4 regions of the Halalkalibacter sp. HAAS-P013 genome follow, and region 4 is predicted to be linked to each of the others. Evidence: riboswitches for the same ligand, from Rfam matches in the RefSeq annotation. Region 4 holds a riboswitch; each other region holds the start of a gene.
What was found. Region 4 has a riboswitch for S-adenosylmethionine ahead of AC1FXP_RS13545 (homoserine dehydrogenase). Riboswitches for the same ligand answer to the same signal wherever they lie in the genome.
Positions count from the first base shown of each region.

Region 1: another riboswitch for S-adenosylmethionine. It lies ahead of AC1FXP_RS02720 (methionine biosynthesis PLP-dependent protein); the one in region 4 lies ahead of AC1FXP_RS13545 (homoserine dehydrogenase).
Region 2: another riboswitch for S-adenosylmethionine. It lies ahead of metK (methionine adenosyltransferase); the one in region 4 lies ahead of AC1FXP_RS13545 (homoserine dehydrogenase).
Region 3: another riboswitch for S-adenosylmethionine. It lies ahead of AC1FXP_RS00985 (peptide-methionine (S)-S-oxide reductase); the one in region 4 lies ahead of AC1FXP_RS13545 (homoserine dehydrogenase).

Region 1 covers NZ_JBWQTU010000001.1:514,513-518,715, reverse strand. The annotation lists gene AC1FXP_RS02735 (asparaginase) at 1-922, opposite strand, end outside; gene prsW (glutamic-type intramembrane protease PrsW) at 1,027-1,674, shown strand; gene AC1FXP_RS02725 (hypothetical protein) at 1,709-1,870, shown strand; SAM riboswitch class I at 2,005-2,108, shown strand; gene AC1FXP_RS02720 (methionine biosynthesis PLP-dependent protein) at 2,205-3,323, shown strand; gene AC1FXP_RS02715 (bifunctional homocysteine S-methyltransferase/methylenetetrahydrofolate reductase) at 3,320-4,203, shown strand, end outside.
Region 2 covers NZ_JBWQTU010000005.1:20,526-24,728, forward strand. The annotation lists gene pckA (phosphoenolpyruvate carboxykinase (ATP)) at 1-1,218, opposite strand, end outside; gene AC1FXP_RS08450 (hypothetical protein) at 1,475-1,849, shown strand; SAM riboswitch class I at 2,111-2,222, shown strand; gene metK (methionine adenosyltransferase) at 2,594-3,799, shown strand.
Region 3 covers NZ_JBWQTU010000001.1:178,293-182,495, forward strand. The annotation lists gene gndA (NADP-dependent phosphogluconate dehydrogenase) at 1-112, shown strand, start outside; gene AC1FXP_RS00980 (M3 family oligoendopeptidase) at 231-1,922, shown strand; SAM riboswitch class I at 2,424-2,538, shown strand; gene AC1FXP_RS00985 (peptide-methionine (S)-S-oxide reductase) at 2,590-3,006, shown strand; partial or broken gene AC1FXP_RS00990 (hypothetical protein) at 3,058-3,321, shown strand; gene AC1FXP_RS00995 (S66 peptidase family protein) at 3,366-4,203, shown strand, end outside.
Region 4 covers NZ_JBWQTU010000009.1:82,499-86,701, forward strand. The annotation lists RNA gene ssrS (6S RNA) at 569-748, opposite strand; gene AC1FXP_RS13540 (hypothetical protein) at 893-1,198, shown strand; gene AC1FXP_RS13545 (homoserine dehydrogenase) at 1,175-2,404, opposite strand; SAM riboswitch class I at 2,464-2,578, opposite strand; gene aspS (aspartate--tRNA ligase) at 2,650-4,203, opposite strand, start outside.

The DNA.
Region 1 (4,203 bases), on a different contig from region 4:
CTAAAACAGCCATGAGCTTCAGTCTTGCCTTTTGGCCATTTAAACCATTTGTAAAAATGATGCCGATTTCTTTTAACGAACGACCGCCGCCCTCGTACGCATAAGTATCTTGGACGACGCCGTTGAAACAACGCGATACCAGTACTACCGGAATGTTACGGGTGATCAATGACTTTAGTGCAGGCATAATGGTTGGAGGGACATTCCCTTGACCGAATGCTTCAATAACTAACCCGTCAATGTGAGTGGTAGCGACGGCTTCGATGATTGTTTCGTCCATGCCAGCATAGGTCTTTAACAAAGCTACTTTTTTCGTCATTTGTGTTACAGGATGGCAATCACGTTTCGTTAATGTATGGTGAAAAAACACCCCGCGTTTTGTAACAATTCCAATTGGGCCGTATTGAGGGCTTTGAAATGTCGCAATATTACTTGAATGAGTTTTCGTTACATTTTTTGCTGTGTGAATTTCGTCATTTAAGACAACGAGAACTCCTTTTCCTCGTGCCTCGTCACTTGCTGCTACTCTTACTGATGCAATTAGATTATGTGGACCATCTGCACCAAGCTCATTACTAGAACGCATCGCTCCTGTAATAATCACCGGAGTATCCCAATCAAGAATAAGGTCTAGTAAATACGCTGTTTCTTCAAGGGTGTCCGTCCCGTGAGTGACAACAATGCCATCTAATTGATCGTCTTTTACTCGCTCTTTTAACCTTTTTGCTAAATCAACCATTAAACTAGGAGTCATGTGAGGAGAAGGTAAATTTAAGTAATCATCCACAATCACAGAGGCAATGGTTGATAGCGATTCGATAGTGGAATATAATGGGTTTATTAAGTTTGGTTGGACTGCTCCATGTTCATTTTCTTGCATGGCGATGGTGCCACCAGTATGTAAAACAAGAATTTTCTTCAAAAAGGTCACCCCAATTTCACAATGTTTTGCATAATTATATTATATTACCATATAAGCTTTGGTTTGAGTAATAAATCGTAACGCAAGGAGAAAGGATTGGCGAATTGTTTGCACTTATTACAGCAGCAATAGCTCCAGGAATGGCATTATTATCATATTTTTATTTGCGAAATCATTATAGTTCGAATACGGTTTCGCTTGTTTTTCGAACGTTTTTAATTGGAGTGTTACTTGTATTTCCTGTTATGGTTTTACAGTATGCATTCACGACGGAAGGGTATTTTACACATCCGTTTACAAGAGCCTTCTTTTTGTATGGGTTCGTGGAAGAATTCTTTAAATGGTTTCTACTTTGGGTTTTTGTGTATCAACATGCGACCTTTGCGAGACGCTATGATGGAATCGTCTACGGCGCCTCTCTTTCACTAGGATTTGCAACATTAGAAAATGTTTTTTATTTAATAGCTAATGGCTTAGAAACAGCTTTTGGCCGAGCTTTATTGCCTGTATCTAGTCACGCTTTGTACGGTGTCATCATGGGATATTATCTTGGAAGAGCTAAAGTAGAAGAAGATAAAAGGGGGAAACATTTGACGTTGTCGTTAAGTTTGCCTATTATTTTACACGGCGTCTATGATTTTATTTTGCTTTTTTTCGGAATGTATTTCTTAGTTGCGATAATTCCATTTATGTTTTTTCTATGGTGGGTAGCGTTAAAAAAGGTGAAGCGAGCTCATCAATTAGATGTATAGGTTTGTAGAATTTAATAAGTAAAGGGTGATCAATATGGCTGAAGGACGTTATCGTGTTGTGATTCGTTGTCCAGTTTGTAGTGAAAAATATATTCTACGTGGGAGTAGAAATGAAAAAGGTGAATATGAAACAGGCTTCAAGCGTTGTGTCTGCGGAAATGAAGAAAACTTAAATATTGATGCTTCCTTAGAATAAAAAATTAAATATGTATTGATCGTTGCTGTTGCGCTTTTTTCTAATGATTTAATCTACTTGCAGGAAAAATTTTTCTTGCAAAAGTTCGAAATTTGTTGTAATTTTGATTAAATGAAAAATATGAATAATTGATTTTCTTATCAAGAGAGACGGAGGGACTGGCCCAAAGATGTCTCAGCAACCAGCCGATTTCGGTCAGGTGCTAAATCCATCAAGTTGACGGCTTGAAAGATAAGGAGAGGCGATTGATAACACAACCACCTTCTTCTTATTTTAAATAGAAGGTGGTTTTTAATATTTATTAATGAATGATATAAATGTGGAGGTCTTATAAATGAACCGTGAGAAACTTGAGACAATCTTAGTACAAATTGGAAATCGTTCAGATAATCCAACAGGGACCATTAATACACCTGTGTATTTTTCAACTGCATATAGGCACACGGGAATTGGGGAGTCGACAGGGTATGATTACGCAAGAACAGGTAATCCAACTAGAGAGGTCGTAGAAAAAGCGATAGCGGAGTTGGAAGAGGGGGAACGAGGTTTTGCTTGCAGCTCGGGGATGGCAGCCATTCAAACGGTTCTTTCTCTTTTTGAACAAGGAGATGAAATTTTAGCATCACAAGATCTGTACGGAGGAACCTATCGTTTATTTGAACAAGGATGGAATCGTTGGGGTTTAACTTTTTCTTTTGCAGACCCTCGTAACCTTGAACAGTTTGAAAACTGTATTACTGATAATACAAAGGCATTATTTATCGAAACGCCTACGAACCCATTAATGCAAGAAGCGTCGATTGTTGAACTAGCTAAAATAGCCAAAAAATACGGAATTTTATTAATTGTTGATAATACGTTTTATACCCCACTTTTGCAACAACCACTTGTGGACGGTGCAGATATCGTTATACATAGCGCTTCTAAATATTTAGGTGGCCACAACGATGTGATCGCTGGGCTCATTGCTGCAAAAGGAGAAGAGCTTTGTGAACGTATTGGTTATTACCATAACGGGATCGGAGCAATCTTATCAGCTTTCGATTCATATCAGTTAATTAGAGGGATGAAGACTCTGGCCCTTCGAATGGATAAACATCAAGAAAATGCGAAAGCAATCGTAAAATATTTAGAGGCGCAAGAAGGTGTAATAGACGTCCTATATCCTGGAAAAGGTGGAATGATTTCTTTTCGGATATTAAAAGAAGAGTGGGTCAACCCATTTTTACAGCAGTTGAAACTCGTCTCTTTTGCAGAAAGTTTAGGTGGGGTTGAGAGTTTGATGACGTACCCTGCTACGCAAACACATATGGACATTCCTGAAGATATTCGTATAGCAAATGGTGTTTGCAATCGCTTGTTGCGTTTTTCTGTTGGGATTGAGCGGGCAGAGGATTTAATTGCTGATCTTGATCAAGCATTCCGTCAAGTGAAAGAGAGGGAGAATGAATGAGCTTTTTAGAACAACTAGCATCAAAAGTCTTAATCGGAGATGGAGCAATGGGAACGTTGCTATATGAGCAAGGAGTCGACCAATGCTTTGAAGAAGTAAATGTAAAAAATCCAGATATCATACTAAATGCTCATAAGAAATACGCCTTGGCTGGAGCTGATGTGATTCAATCTAATACGTATGCTGCGAACAAACTGAAGCTAGAAAAATATGGGCTAGAGAAAGAGGTTCGCTCCATCAATCGCTCAGGCGTACGTTTAGCAAAAGAAGCTTCTGGTGAGAATACGTTTGTACTAGGAACTGTTGGAGGGATTAGACGGTTTCAATTAGAAGAATGGAGCCTTGACGAGATAGAGGAAGCCTTCAAAGAGCAAATGAATGAGCTATTAACGGAAGGCGTTGACGGCCTTTTGTTAGAGACGTTTTACGATTTGGAAGAAGCTACGATGGCTGCAAACCTTGCGCGAAAATTAACAGGTTTGCCTTTAGTTGTAAATTTGTCACTCGGAGAAATAGGTGTGATGAATGGTGGGATTGCCGTTTCTGATGCGTTTGAACAACTGACAGCTATAGGAGCTGATGTGGTTGGATTAAATTGTCGGACAGGTCCGTTTCATATGCTTCGTTCATTTGAAACGATTGCGTTACCGAAAAAGGGGTTTTTATCTGCGTACCCAAATGCAAGCTTACCTGATTATCGTGATGGGCGTGTGTTCTACCAATCGAATGCAGATTATTTTCAAGATATGGGAGAGAAGTTTATTAAGCAGGGGGTTCGTTTATTGGGAGGTTGTTGTGGTACGACGCCTGAGCATATTGAAGCATTTGCAAAGGTGAGAGAAACTACAGAACCGATCACTAGTAAAACGGTCCGGCCATT
Region 2 (4,203 bases), on a different contig from region 4:
ATAACGAACCGCTGGCAATGGAAGAAAAGGTGCCCCAAAGCAAGTGGAAAAAGTAGCTTCTGGAGAAGTTACACCACGTTCTGTTCCAGCAAGTTTACTAGTGTATCCAGATAAGAAATGATACATTGCCTGTTCCTTTGTTAACTTACTAATTGGCGGCAAAACACCAAAAGCATCTGCTGTTAGGAAAATGATTGTTTTTGGATGTCCTGCAACACTTGGAACTAAAGCATTAGGGATTGCATCAATCGGATATGCCGCTCGGGTATTTTCGGTTAACGATGTATCATCGTAATTTGCATTGCCTGTTTCAACGTCAATAGCTACATTTTCAAGAACTGTTCCAAATCGAATAGCATTCCAGATTTGTGGCTCTTTTTCTTTTGAAAGGTTTACACATTTAGCGTAACAACCCCCCTCGATATTAAATACGCCATTACTTGACCAACCATGCTCATCATCTCCAATTAATGAACGAAGAGGATCAGCTGATAACGTTGTCTTGCCTGTTCCTGAAAGACCGAAGAACAGGGCGACGTCACCCTCTCTTCCTGCATTTGCAGAGCAATGCATCGAGAGTACATCTTGCTCGGGGAGTATGAAATTCATAACGGAGAAGATGGATTTCTTCATTTCGCCTGCATATTCCGTTCCGCCAATTAAAATAATACGTTCTTCAAAAGAAATGATGACAAATGCTTCTGAGTTTGTTCCGTCATTTATAGGATCGGCTTTAAAAGACGGAGCTGATATAATTGTGAACTCTTTCTGTGAAGGTTCCTTTTGATCTTTGGTAGGACGAATAAATAATTGACGTGCAAAAACCTGGTGCCATGCAAATTCGTTAATGACTTTTAATGGAATTTGATATCTGTTGTCAGCGCCAGCATAGCCATCGGATACAAAAATTTCACTTTTGTTTTTTAAGTGGTCAATCACTTTAAAATATAGGGAGGTAAACGTATCTTTATCAATCGGCTGATTGACCGTTCCCCATTCAATGCTTTCTTTTACACTTGGTTCGTTGACAATGAATTTGTCTTTAGGGGAACGACCAGTGTAAGCGCCAGTTTCAACACTAAGTGCACCTGTAGATGTGAGCTTCCCCTCACCGCACATTAACGACTTTTCAATTAATGAGGAGATAGGAAGATTAAGGTGAACCATGTCTGAGTTCACTAAGTTAATTAATTCGGAATGAAGGTTGATTGTATTCATTGTCGCAAAACCCTTTCTTTAATTTTTTGATTGTTAGCATTAAATACAAAATCTTGTAAATTAGTATAACATAATAAGTCTAATAGTCTATACTATTAATTGAATTTTCCATTTGTGATATATTTAATAGAAAATGTGTTTTCGTAGGATGTTTTTTTGGGTTACTGGCCACCAACTAATCAAATTGCTTTATTGTTCCTAAATTTCTTCTTCATGCATACAATCTAGGTAAAGAGAAATGAAGGAGGCGTTCTATTTGCAGCAAGTTTCTATGTTGGATGTCGCTACTGTTTCAGCAGTAGTAGCGGCGCTTGTAACGGTGATAGGAAATGCCTTTGGTATTGAAAAGCAATATCGTGCTCTATTAGCGATTGGAATAGCTGGTATACTTTGGTTTATTCCAAGGGAGTGGGGAGAACAAGTACTGATGGCACTTATTATTGGCTTAACAGCTAGTGGGGTTTATAGCCAAGTGAAACCTCGGGATAATGCAAATGAATTAATGAAAATGCAACTTCGAGAAGAACTTCGAAAAGAGCAAGAATTGGAGAAGGAAAGGGAGAAAAAGCAACAACAAAGGGAAAGACAAAATGAAAACCGTCAAGAGAGGCGAGATGATACACCGTACTAAAATAACAAAAGGCAAGGTTTGCTTAAAGGCCACTGAAAAAGGTCAAAACCGTACCTTTTTCAGTGGCCTCTTTGACTTCCTGCTTTTAGATCTTATATCTTTATTAGCAAGAATTATGATTAATACTCGTTTTTAGCATAGTATTAAATGAATCGTGCACAATAACAATAAATCTTAATGATAATTTGATTAAATTTTTAATAGGAGTCGGATATGTTGACACTAAACAACATGTGCGATATGATATGCGTCGAACGGATACTCTTATCCTGAGTAGGCGGAGGGACAGGCCCGAAGAAGCCCAGCAACCAACACTTTAAAGCCATGAGTGAAAAGGTGCTAACCTGCAAGGCTATGCCTTGGACGATAAGAGGCTAAAGGTAAACATTCAACCCTTTTCCTCTACAGGAGAAGGGTTTTTATCGTTTATACGGCTTTACAGGTAGGTATTTCCCATTCGATGGGGCATGAGTGCCGTCTCAAAGAAAAACACAAGCTTAGTACAAAGCGGTGTTTAAAGGAGTGTACTGAAAAAGAGGGGTTTTCTTTTTCAATGTACTCGAAGCAATGGAACGCAGCCGCTGCCAATGGTGTGAGAAATGTATCACACCTAGGAGTTTGCTATTAGTGGGTTTCTCATAGCAGACGAGCAGCGTGCGGAATCATTGCTACTTAATATAGAGACATTGAAAAAGGTGGGTTTGTACCTTTTTCAGTGGTTTCGTTTAAAGGAGGAATTTGATAATGACAGAATTGAAAAGCAGACGTTTGTTTACGTCGGAATCAGTAACAGAAGGGCATCCTGATAAAATTTGTGATCAAATTTCAGATGCAATTCTTGATGCGATTTTAACCAATGACCCGAATGCTCGTGTAGCTTGCGAAACATCTGTTACAACTGGCTTAGTATTAGTTGCGGGAGAGATTACGACAAGTACGTATGTCGATATTCCTAAGATCGTTCGTGAAACAATTAAAGGAATTGGTTATACTCGTGCAAAATACGGTTTTGACTATGAAACGAGTGCAGTACTTACATCAATTGATGAGCAGTCAGCAGATATTGCTCAAGGTGTTGACAAGGCACTAGAAGCTCGCGAAGGTCAAATGACGGATGAAGAAATTGAAGCAATTGGTGCTGGCGACCAAGGACTTATGTTTGGTTATGCTAATAACGAGACGAAAGAGTTAATGCCTCTTCCAATTTCACTAAGTCATAAAATTGCTCGTCGCTTAACTGAGGTACGAAAAGATGAGATTCTTCCTTATCTTCGTCCGGATGGGAAAACGCAAGTAACCGTAGAGTATGATGAGGATGGAAAACCTGTACGTATTGATACGATCGTTATTTCAACACAACATCATCCAGAAGTAACTCTAGAGCAAATTCAACGTAATTTAAAAGAATATGTCATTAACCCAGTTGTCCCAAAAGAATTAATTGATGAGAATACGAAATATTTCATTAACCCAACAGGCCGTTTCGTTATTGGGGGACCTCAAGGAGATGCTGGTTTAACAGGGCGTAAGATCATCGTTGATACATACGGTGGATATGCACGTCATGGTGGTGGAGCATTCTCTGGTAAAGATGCGACGAAAGTTGACCGCTCAGGAGCATATGCAGCTCGTTACGTAGCGAAAAATATTGTTGCGGCTGGTCTTGCTGATAAATGTGAAGTCCAGTTAGCTTATGCCATTGGTGTTGCACAACCTGTATCGATCTCTATTGATACATTTGGTACTGGAAAAGTATCTGAAGAGTCACTAGTGGCTCTTGTGCGTGAAAACTTTGATCTGCGTCCTGCAGGTATTATTAAAATGCTTGACTTACGTCGTCCGATTTACAAGCAAACAGCAGCATACGGACACTTTGGGCGTACAGATGTCGAATTGCCATGGGAACAAACGAATAAAGCGGCTGCTTTAAAAGAGCAAGCTGGACTATAAAAAAATTAAATAGAGACGTACTTATGCACACGATTTTTCTAGAAGAATCGTGTGCATCTTTTATTCTCATAATTCGTTTTTAAGGAGAGTAGGTGTGAAGACCCAAACGCGGGTGAAATTGAATGGATTTCATAAATGTGATGAAAGTCAAAAAGCGGTGAAAATTCAAGAGAAAGGGGGTGTCTCAAAAGGTCTGTTTTTGACCTTTTGAGACACCCCCGAAGCAATGAGCGGAGTCGCTACATCTTTTAAAAGCCTTTAGAGGAGTGGGTTTCTCCTCTAAAGGCGCGTAGCGAACGGAGCCATTCCTTCCTCTGTTCCGGACTTTTAGGACAGCCCCCAAACGCCGTTGAAAACCAAGGAAAGCGTCCTTCATTTCAGTTATGAAGGAAATGGAACCCCCT
Region 3 (4,203 bases), on a different contig from region 4:
AGAAACACTTCCGGCTAACCTTCTACAAGCGCAAAGAGATTACTTTGGTGCTCATACGTATCAACGTGTTGATAAAGAAGGAACATTCCACACAAACTGGATGGAAAAATAATAAATTGTGTAAGGTGGCTTCGACTTAGTCGAGGCTGCCTTTTTTGTTTGGATAATTTTGTATTTATTATTACATTGTATTCTGGTACGATGAGCTTACCTGAAAAGGAGGACGATTCATGTCAACATTTTATGTAGAGAAACTGAACTTTAATGAACCTAAGAAAATAGCGGAGATGTTTGATGCGTTGTTACAGGAATCTACGGACAATGTAGAGGAATTAGAATCATGGCTTAAAAAACAGTCAGAGCTATTTGATGCCATTGAGGAAGCAATGTCTGGGCATTACATCGACTTTCAATGTCAAAGTGACTCTAAAAAGGCAAAAGAGATTTTTGAGCATGACCAAAGTGTCATTGACCCCCTTTTTAAGAAATATAATTCTTTATTTGATGAGGCATTTTTATCTTCTAAGGCAAACGGCCAATTAGACCCTATTTTGTATGAACAGTTGATTAAAAGAAAACAAAATGCAAAAGAAATTTTCAGATTAGAAAATATTGACTTAGAAGTAAAAGAAGATGCGCTTGCAACGAATTATTTTGAACATACAGGAGGATTAACCGTTCAATGGGGTAATGAAGAACTGACATTAAGTGAACTTTCTCCATACATACAAGACCCTGATCGTAATACGAGACAACAAGCTCTTACTTTAATTTCTGAAGCCATCCTCTCCAAGGAAGCAGAGCTGCAACAAATTATGAATGAGCTTATTGTGTTACGTCATCAAAAAGCTCAAAACACAGGGTTAACGAATTACAGGGATTATATGTTTAAAAAATATGAGCGCTTTGATTATACGCCACAGGACTGTAAAAACTTAGCAGTATCAATTCGTAAGTATGTCAAACCGCTCAAAGAAAAATTACAGAAACAGCATAAGACTGAACTAGGTGTTGACACGTATAGACCATGGGATAGACAAGGTGTTCCACAAGAGCAAAAGCCATTACAACCTTTTACAACAACTGAGGAGCTTATTGAAAAGTCGAAGGTTATCCTTGGAAACCTTGATCCACGGTTTGCTGAGCTTCTAACAACGATGGATGAACGTGGGATGCTTGATTTAAATAGTCGAAAAGGCAAAGCGCCTGGCGGTTTTTGTTCTAATCTCCCTGTATCACAGCTTTCGTTTATTTTTATGAATGCATCCAAGACACAAGATGATATGATTACTTTGCTTCACGAAATGGGGCATTGTATTCATAATGACTTAATGAGAAAGCAACCAATTGGAGACTATCGTGAGACACCAATGGAATCAGCAGAATTAGCAAGTATGTCAATGGAACTTTTGACTATGGACCAGTGGAATCTCTTTTATAAAGATGAGGCAGATCTTATACGTGCAAAGAAAGAGCAGTTAAAAGGAATAATCGATTTTCTTCCTCTTGGGATGATCATTGATCAGTTCCAGCATTGGATGTATGAAAATCCAGATCATACATCTGATGAACGCGATAGAAAGTACAAAGAACTGATGCTAAATATAGACTCGAATGTGGTAAATTGGAATGGTTATGAGAAATGGCAACAAACAGCTTGGTTGCGTGTTCTTCATATTTTTGAGGTGCCATTTTATTATATAGAATATGTGATTGCCCAACTAGGAGCAGTCCAAATGTACAAACAATACCGGGAAAATCCAGAACAAGCACTTGAAAATTATAAAAAAGCATTGGCTCTCGGTTCATCGAAATCTTTACCTGAAGTATATGAGGCGGCAGGAATTCGCTTTGATTTCTCAGATTCGATGATTCAAGAATTAATGGTATTTTTAGAACAAGAATTAGAACAGTTACAGTAAAACAAAAAGAGTTGTCAGTTCAGTATGGCAACTCTTTTTGTTTGTTGAGACCTTATAGAAAGGGAATAGGGATATGGGGGAAAAAGAGCCTAATCATAATACTGATTTCCAGTTTTATTTTATTTATTTATGTATGTTTTTTACATGTTCAAATCATACATTACAGTCATTTCAAACTTGAGCGAGGCATTGATTATGTCATTATATTAGGAGCAAGAGTAAAAGGAGCCGAACCTACCTTATCCCTTTGAAGACCAAATTACGACGATATTAATTAACTACGTTTACAACTTATTTTATAGGCAATGATAAAGCGATGGTTGATAAATTTATTGAAAAATAATAACAACGAAGGGGTATTGAGATCCCTACTTAGGAGCATTTCTTAATAAGAGGATGAAAGTTTTTTAATATATTTAAAAGTATTAGTTGAATTTTGAATTAGAGATTGATATTATTAAAAGTAACACTAATAAACATAAAAAATAAATAGCGATAAACTTCTTATCCAGAGTGGTAGAGGGACAGGCCCTATGAAACCCGGCAACCATCAAGTTTAAATATTAACTTGAACGGTGCTAATTCCTGCAAAGGTGTAACCTTTGAAAGATGAGAGAAATGTATTTATTAATACTAACCTCTCTTTCAAAAAAGAGAGGTTTTTTTAATGGAAAGAAGGCTTATCGCTCAAAAGGAGCGATCATTAATGGAAAGAGCAGTGTTTGGTGCAAGTGAATTTTTCAGTCAACAGGCTTTTATTACAGATTTTCGTGGTATTGAGTATGTTCAAATTAGACAATTAAAAGGAACAAATGTAGATATAGTAGAAATATGGTTTGACCCTTGGAAAGTATCCTATAATGAATTATTAGATTTGTTTTTTGATTTGCATAACCCAACAATTAAACAAGGTCAGCAATTTAAGAATCAGTCCTTTATTTTCTTTAATAATTTTAATCAATTAAAAATAGCCAAACAAAAGAAAAGCCAGCTAAAACAAGTATTTAAAGATGAAATAATCACAGAAATTATTCCGGTGTTTGAACATATTAATACCCCGGAGGAGATAAAGCTAATATCATAATAAACCTCATATTTGGATGCGATGCTAATGAAGTAACTTTTTGAATGGAAAAAGACGGCTGATCAAAAGCAGCCTTATTGTTTTATCATGGAAAATAAAAAAGTATTTGAGATGGCGGTTTGTATGAGCAGTGGACAAAAGGGGAAGAACGGATCGTTTACTGCACAGCCTAATGATGTAACACGTGATGTATATGATCGCATGCAAGTCATCCTATCTAGTGATACACTGTTCATAAGTTATCTTATGGGTCCATTAGAAAAAAATGTTTATAAAATAAATATGTTTTCATACATTTATATATACGCACATTAATAACTCTAGCCGTTTCAGAAAAGTGAAGACAAGGGAGGAGTAAAATGGCTATAAGACCACCATTGTTACAAAGAGGAGATACGATTGGATTGGTTACAGCTGGCAGCCCTCTTGATGCTAATATCATAAATACTAGAGTTCAAACAATTAGGGATATGGGTTTTAATATTGCTTTTGGCAGGAACGTTTATTCATTTGAGGGCATCGTCGCTACAACGGCAGAACAAAGAGCTGAAGATGTGATGAACATGTTTACAGATCCAGGTGTCAAAATGATACTCACAACACGTGGAGGGACTGGGGTTCAGACCATTCTTCCATATCTAGACTACGCTGTAATAAGAGATAACCCTAAAATAATTTCCGGTTATAGTGACATTACAGTACTACTTAATATTTTGAATCAATTTAGTAATTTAATTACCTTTCATAGCTTAATGCTTGTTGATTTTAGAGCAGATACTCCATCTTATAATTATAATCAATTCTTTCAAGCTAATTCTACATTACTTTCTCCTAGATCTATTCAAAATCCACCCAATATGCCACTGATGAGTTTAGTTCAAGGTAATGTAACGGGTCCCATAGTAGGTGGAAATATGACTTCGCTCATTAATACACTGGGTACACCATATGAATTTGATACAAAAGGTAAAATACTTTTCTTAGAAGAAATCAATTCTCCTACGACAATGATTTATCGCTACTTTACTCAGCTATCGATGTCAGGAAAATTCCAAGATTGTATTGGTATTATTATGGGGGAATGCACCAATTGTCCTGTGTCTTATGGCACGACATATATAGATTTAATCAGAGATTGGTTAGTCCCCTTAGGAAAACCTCTGATGGTCAACCTTGCTACAGGACATGGAATTTATA
Region 4 (4,203 bases):
TCGCCTTGCTCCCTCCAAACAATCTATCGCAATGACTATACCATAGCCATTCTTAAAAGTCTAAACTAACTACTACGTTTACCTAAAACGATTACAAACATACATTAACTTGTATTATTAGTAAACACTAGGCTTTTTAGTAAAGTTGTTTCCTAAAGATTGTTACTGTGAAGAAACGTTTTTCTCGTAGTGAAATGGAGCGAAAAGTCACTCGACTCCTGCGGGATGAAGAGGTAGGCCACTGAAAAAGGTAAGGTTTTGACCTTTTTCAGTGGCCTTTAAGCAATGAGCGAAACTGTTGCTTTGTCTTAAAGCCTGCTATGAGTGGTTTTCTCATAGCAGGCGCACAACGTGTGGAGCCATTGCTGCTTCCTTGAATCCGCTAAAAAGGACTTTTTCAGTGCCCTCATAAAGAGGTAGGGTCGAGACCCCACAGGCGTAGGAGGCTCGACACCTCCCCGCGGAAAGCAAGTTGGCTGGAGCGCAATGGAACGGACATGAGGGGAACACGTACTACATAAAAAAACAACTTCTCTATTTGAGAAGTTGCTTGCCTACTATGTACAGCAAGAATCCCAATCATGCCGTATTTATTATGGTTATGAACCTGTTCTAAAACAAGGTGGGTGCCCTGTAAAAACCATTTTACTTCCTAAACAAAAAGGCCTGTAATCCGATTCTCAACTCAAGCTCCCAATGTTAATCTGTTGGCTCAAAACGTAAATTTCTACGTACATATTAGGAGTTCTTACTTATTTATATTTATAGTATCAAATCAGCAATTGTACGTCAACAAAATATTCAGATTATTTACTCACCTCTATTATTTGGTAAATGCTTCTCAGTATGATACAGTTATTTACTGTATACACACATTTTAGAGGTGACTTATATGAATCTGCTAGCTACTCAAACATGCATAGAAATTCGTCAAGAAATTGGCTGGACAGAAAAACGTACAATTGAAACGTCATTTGATATGAAGCTATTTGATAATCAACTCACTGTTAAAGATGATGTTTACCCACTCACAACTATTTTTGATATTTCTTATCGTAAGAAACCAGAAAAAGGTGCAATGGGTTTTCTATATTTGCATACAAGTCGAGGTGTTCGGACGTATTACATAAAGGAGGATGCATACGCTTTAGTGACTGCTTATAAAAAGCTAAAATCAGAACGCCCCGAATTGCGCTGAGTGAATTGTTTCTAAACGTCTACGTGTTGAAATATCCCCATAGATTGGATACGTTTCAAAAGGTGTACCGTCTGTACTTTTGATAATCCATCCTTCTCCTTCATGGTGAGAGAATGTGTCAATTACAGCTATCTGATTTTCCTTCACCCAATGAAGCGCAGTTTCTCTTTCAGCATGAGTTAGGAAAACAAATGCATGTGTAAATGGTTCTTTTCGTTGTTCTGCCTTCGTTCCTAAGCTTCTTTGAGAATGTCTAGTACGCTCATGGAAAAGGAAGTCTTCAACCATACTATTTGCCGTAGCCTCTTTCCCAGCACCAGGTCCAATAAAAAGAAGTTGATTAATAGAATCACCTTCAATTGATATTCCATTTGTCACTCCTCTAACACTTGCTAACGGTTCGTTTTGTGTTAAAAAGGCTGGAGTCACAGAACCATTTACTTTAGCTTCACCCTGCCAAGCCTCAGCAATTAACTTTATCTTAAACCCTAGACGCTCTCCTATTTCAACATGCCAATCCTTAATACTCGATACACCTTTACGTGAAAATTCATTAGAAGAAGACCAGCTTCCAAAACATAAGCGACTTAGAATTCTTATTTTGTACCAAGCATCAAAGCCTTCTAGATCGTCAGTTGGGTCTGCCTCAGCATAACCTAGCTCTTGTGCCTCTAATAAAACATCAGCAAATCCTCGATGGTTTTCGATCATTTCTGTTAACATATAATTTGTTGTTCCATTTAAGATTCCAGAAATTCTTGATATTGGTGTAGTTGTGAGTGTTCCCTTTAACGCATTAATAATCGGAATGCCACCTGCAACTGCTGCCTCATATCCATAATAGGTCGAGTGTTGATCTGCTAATCTCTCAAGTAATTGTCCCTTCTCTGCGACGAGCTTTTTGTTAGCAGTGATAACTGGAACACCTTTTTCTAACCATTCTGTTGTATATGAGAGTGCAGGTTCAATTCCTCCAATGGCTTCAAAAATGATATCAAAGTCAGCTGAATTACAAAACTCATCCCAACTAGTTGTAACAAACGACTCAATATCAGACGCGCGTTGTTTTTGACGACTTTTCACAAGAATTGCTGAAATGTGTATTTTCTTTCCTAACAGCTGTTCTAGCTGCTCCTTTGAATTAGTCAGGCGTTCATATACACCGCTGCCAACCGTTCCAAATCCTATTAAACCTACTCGTAGCATATCCATACCCTCCTCTTAAATAAAAAACCTCTCCAGATAAGGAAAGGTTTTTTTGCCTTCACTTATCTTTCAGAATGAGTCACATTCTGCTGAAAGTAGCACCTTTTTTTGCATGGCTTGCAAAACGGTTGCCGGGCTTCGTAGGGTCAGTCCCTCCACCACTCTGGATAAGTTTGAATTCTTCAAACGTTCATATTCAATTAACGTGATTATACGTTAGCTTTGCCTAACTGTCAAATATATGATTAAACATTCACCTTTTCAGATTTTCTCCCGATAATTGATAAATTTAAATCAATTAACTGCTCAACACTTACTTCACCAGGTGCATTCGTCAACAGATCACTAGCACTTGCTGTTTTCGGGAAGGCAATGGTGTCACGTAAATTCGTCCGACCTGCTAGTAGCATAACTAGACGATCTAGTCCTAATGCAATCCCACCGTGTGGCGGAGTACCAAATTCAAATGCTTCTAACAAGAAACCGAACTGTTCGCGAGCTTCCTCTTCAGAAAATCCAAGTGCTTTAAACATTTGTTCTTGAATATCACTTTGGTAAATACGTTGCGAACCACCACCAAGCTCATATCCGTTTAATACGAGATCATACGCATTAGCACGTACACTTGCAGGATCAGTTGCTAGTAAAGCAAGATCTTCTTCTACTGGACTTGTGAACGGATGATGTAAGGCAACATAACGTTTAGCTTCCTCATCGTATTCAACAAGTGGAAAATCAACAACCCAAAGGAAATTAAATTGACTTTTATCGATCAAGTCAAACTGTTTTCCAAATTTCAAACGGAGTGCACCAAGGCTATCAAATACAACCTGTTTCTTATCTGCACCAAAGAATAATAAGTCGCCAACTTCAGCGCCAAGAGCTTCTTGTAATGAAGTAGAAATCTCTCCCGTAAAGAACTTAGCTATAGGTCCTTTAAGTCCTTCTTCTTCTACCTTAAGCCATGCTAAGCCTTTCGCTCCATATTGTTTTACATAATCAGTAAGAGCATCGATTTCTTTACGAGAAAGCTTATTTGCTCCCCCTTTTAAGTTCAAGCCTTTTACTGTTCCCCCACTTGCAAGAGCACTTTGGAACACTTTGAATTCTGAGTCTTTCACAATCTCTGATAGTTCAATTAGTTCCATCCCAAAACGAAGGTCCGGTTTATCTGAACCAAAACGGTTCATGGCTTCATCATATGTCAAACGTGGAAACGGTAATGAAACGTCAACGCCTTTGATTTCTTTCAAGATCTTTACCATCATTTTTTCCATCATGGCAATTAAGTCTTCTTTGTCCATGAACGATGTTTCAATATCGACTTGAGTGAACTCCGGTTGACGATCAGCACGCAAGTCTTCATCGCGGAAACAACGTGCAATTTGATAATAACGTTCAAAACCCGAAACCATTAATAATTGTTTGAAAAGTTGCGGTGATTGTGGCAGAGCATAAAACTCGCCATGATGAACACGGCTTGGAACTAGATAATCACGAGCCCCTTCTGGTGTACTTTTTGTTAACATTGGAGTTTCAATCTCCATGAACGTTTCCGTGTCAAGGAAATCACGAATTAACTTTGTTGTACGATAACGTAGTTTAAACGTCTCTTGCATATCTGGACGACGAAGATCCAAATAACGATATTTTAGCCGAACATCTTCTGAAGCGTCTGTATCAGCTTCAATTTGAAACGGCAGTGGTTTTGATGCATTTAAAATGCTCATTTTTTCAACATGAACTTCAATTGAGCCTGTAGCAATTTTCTCATTAACCGTTTTAGGATCTCTTGCAAC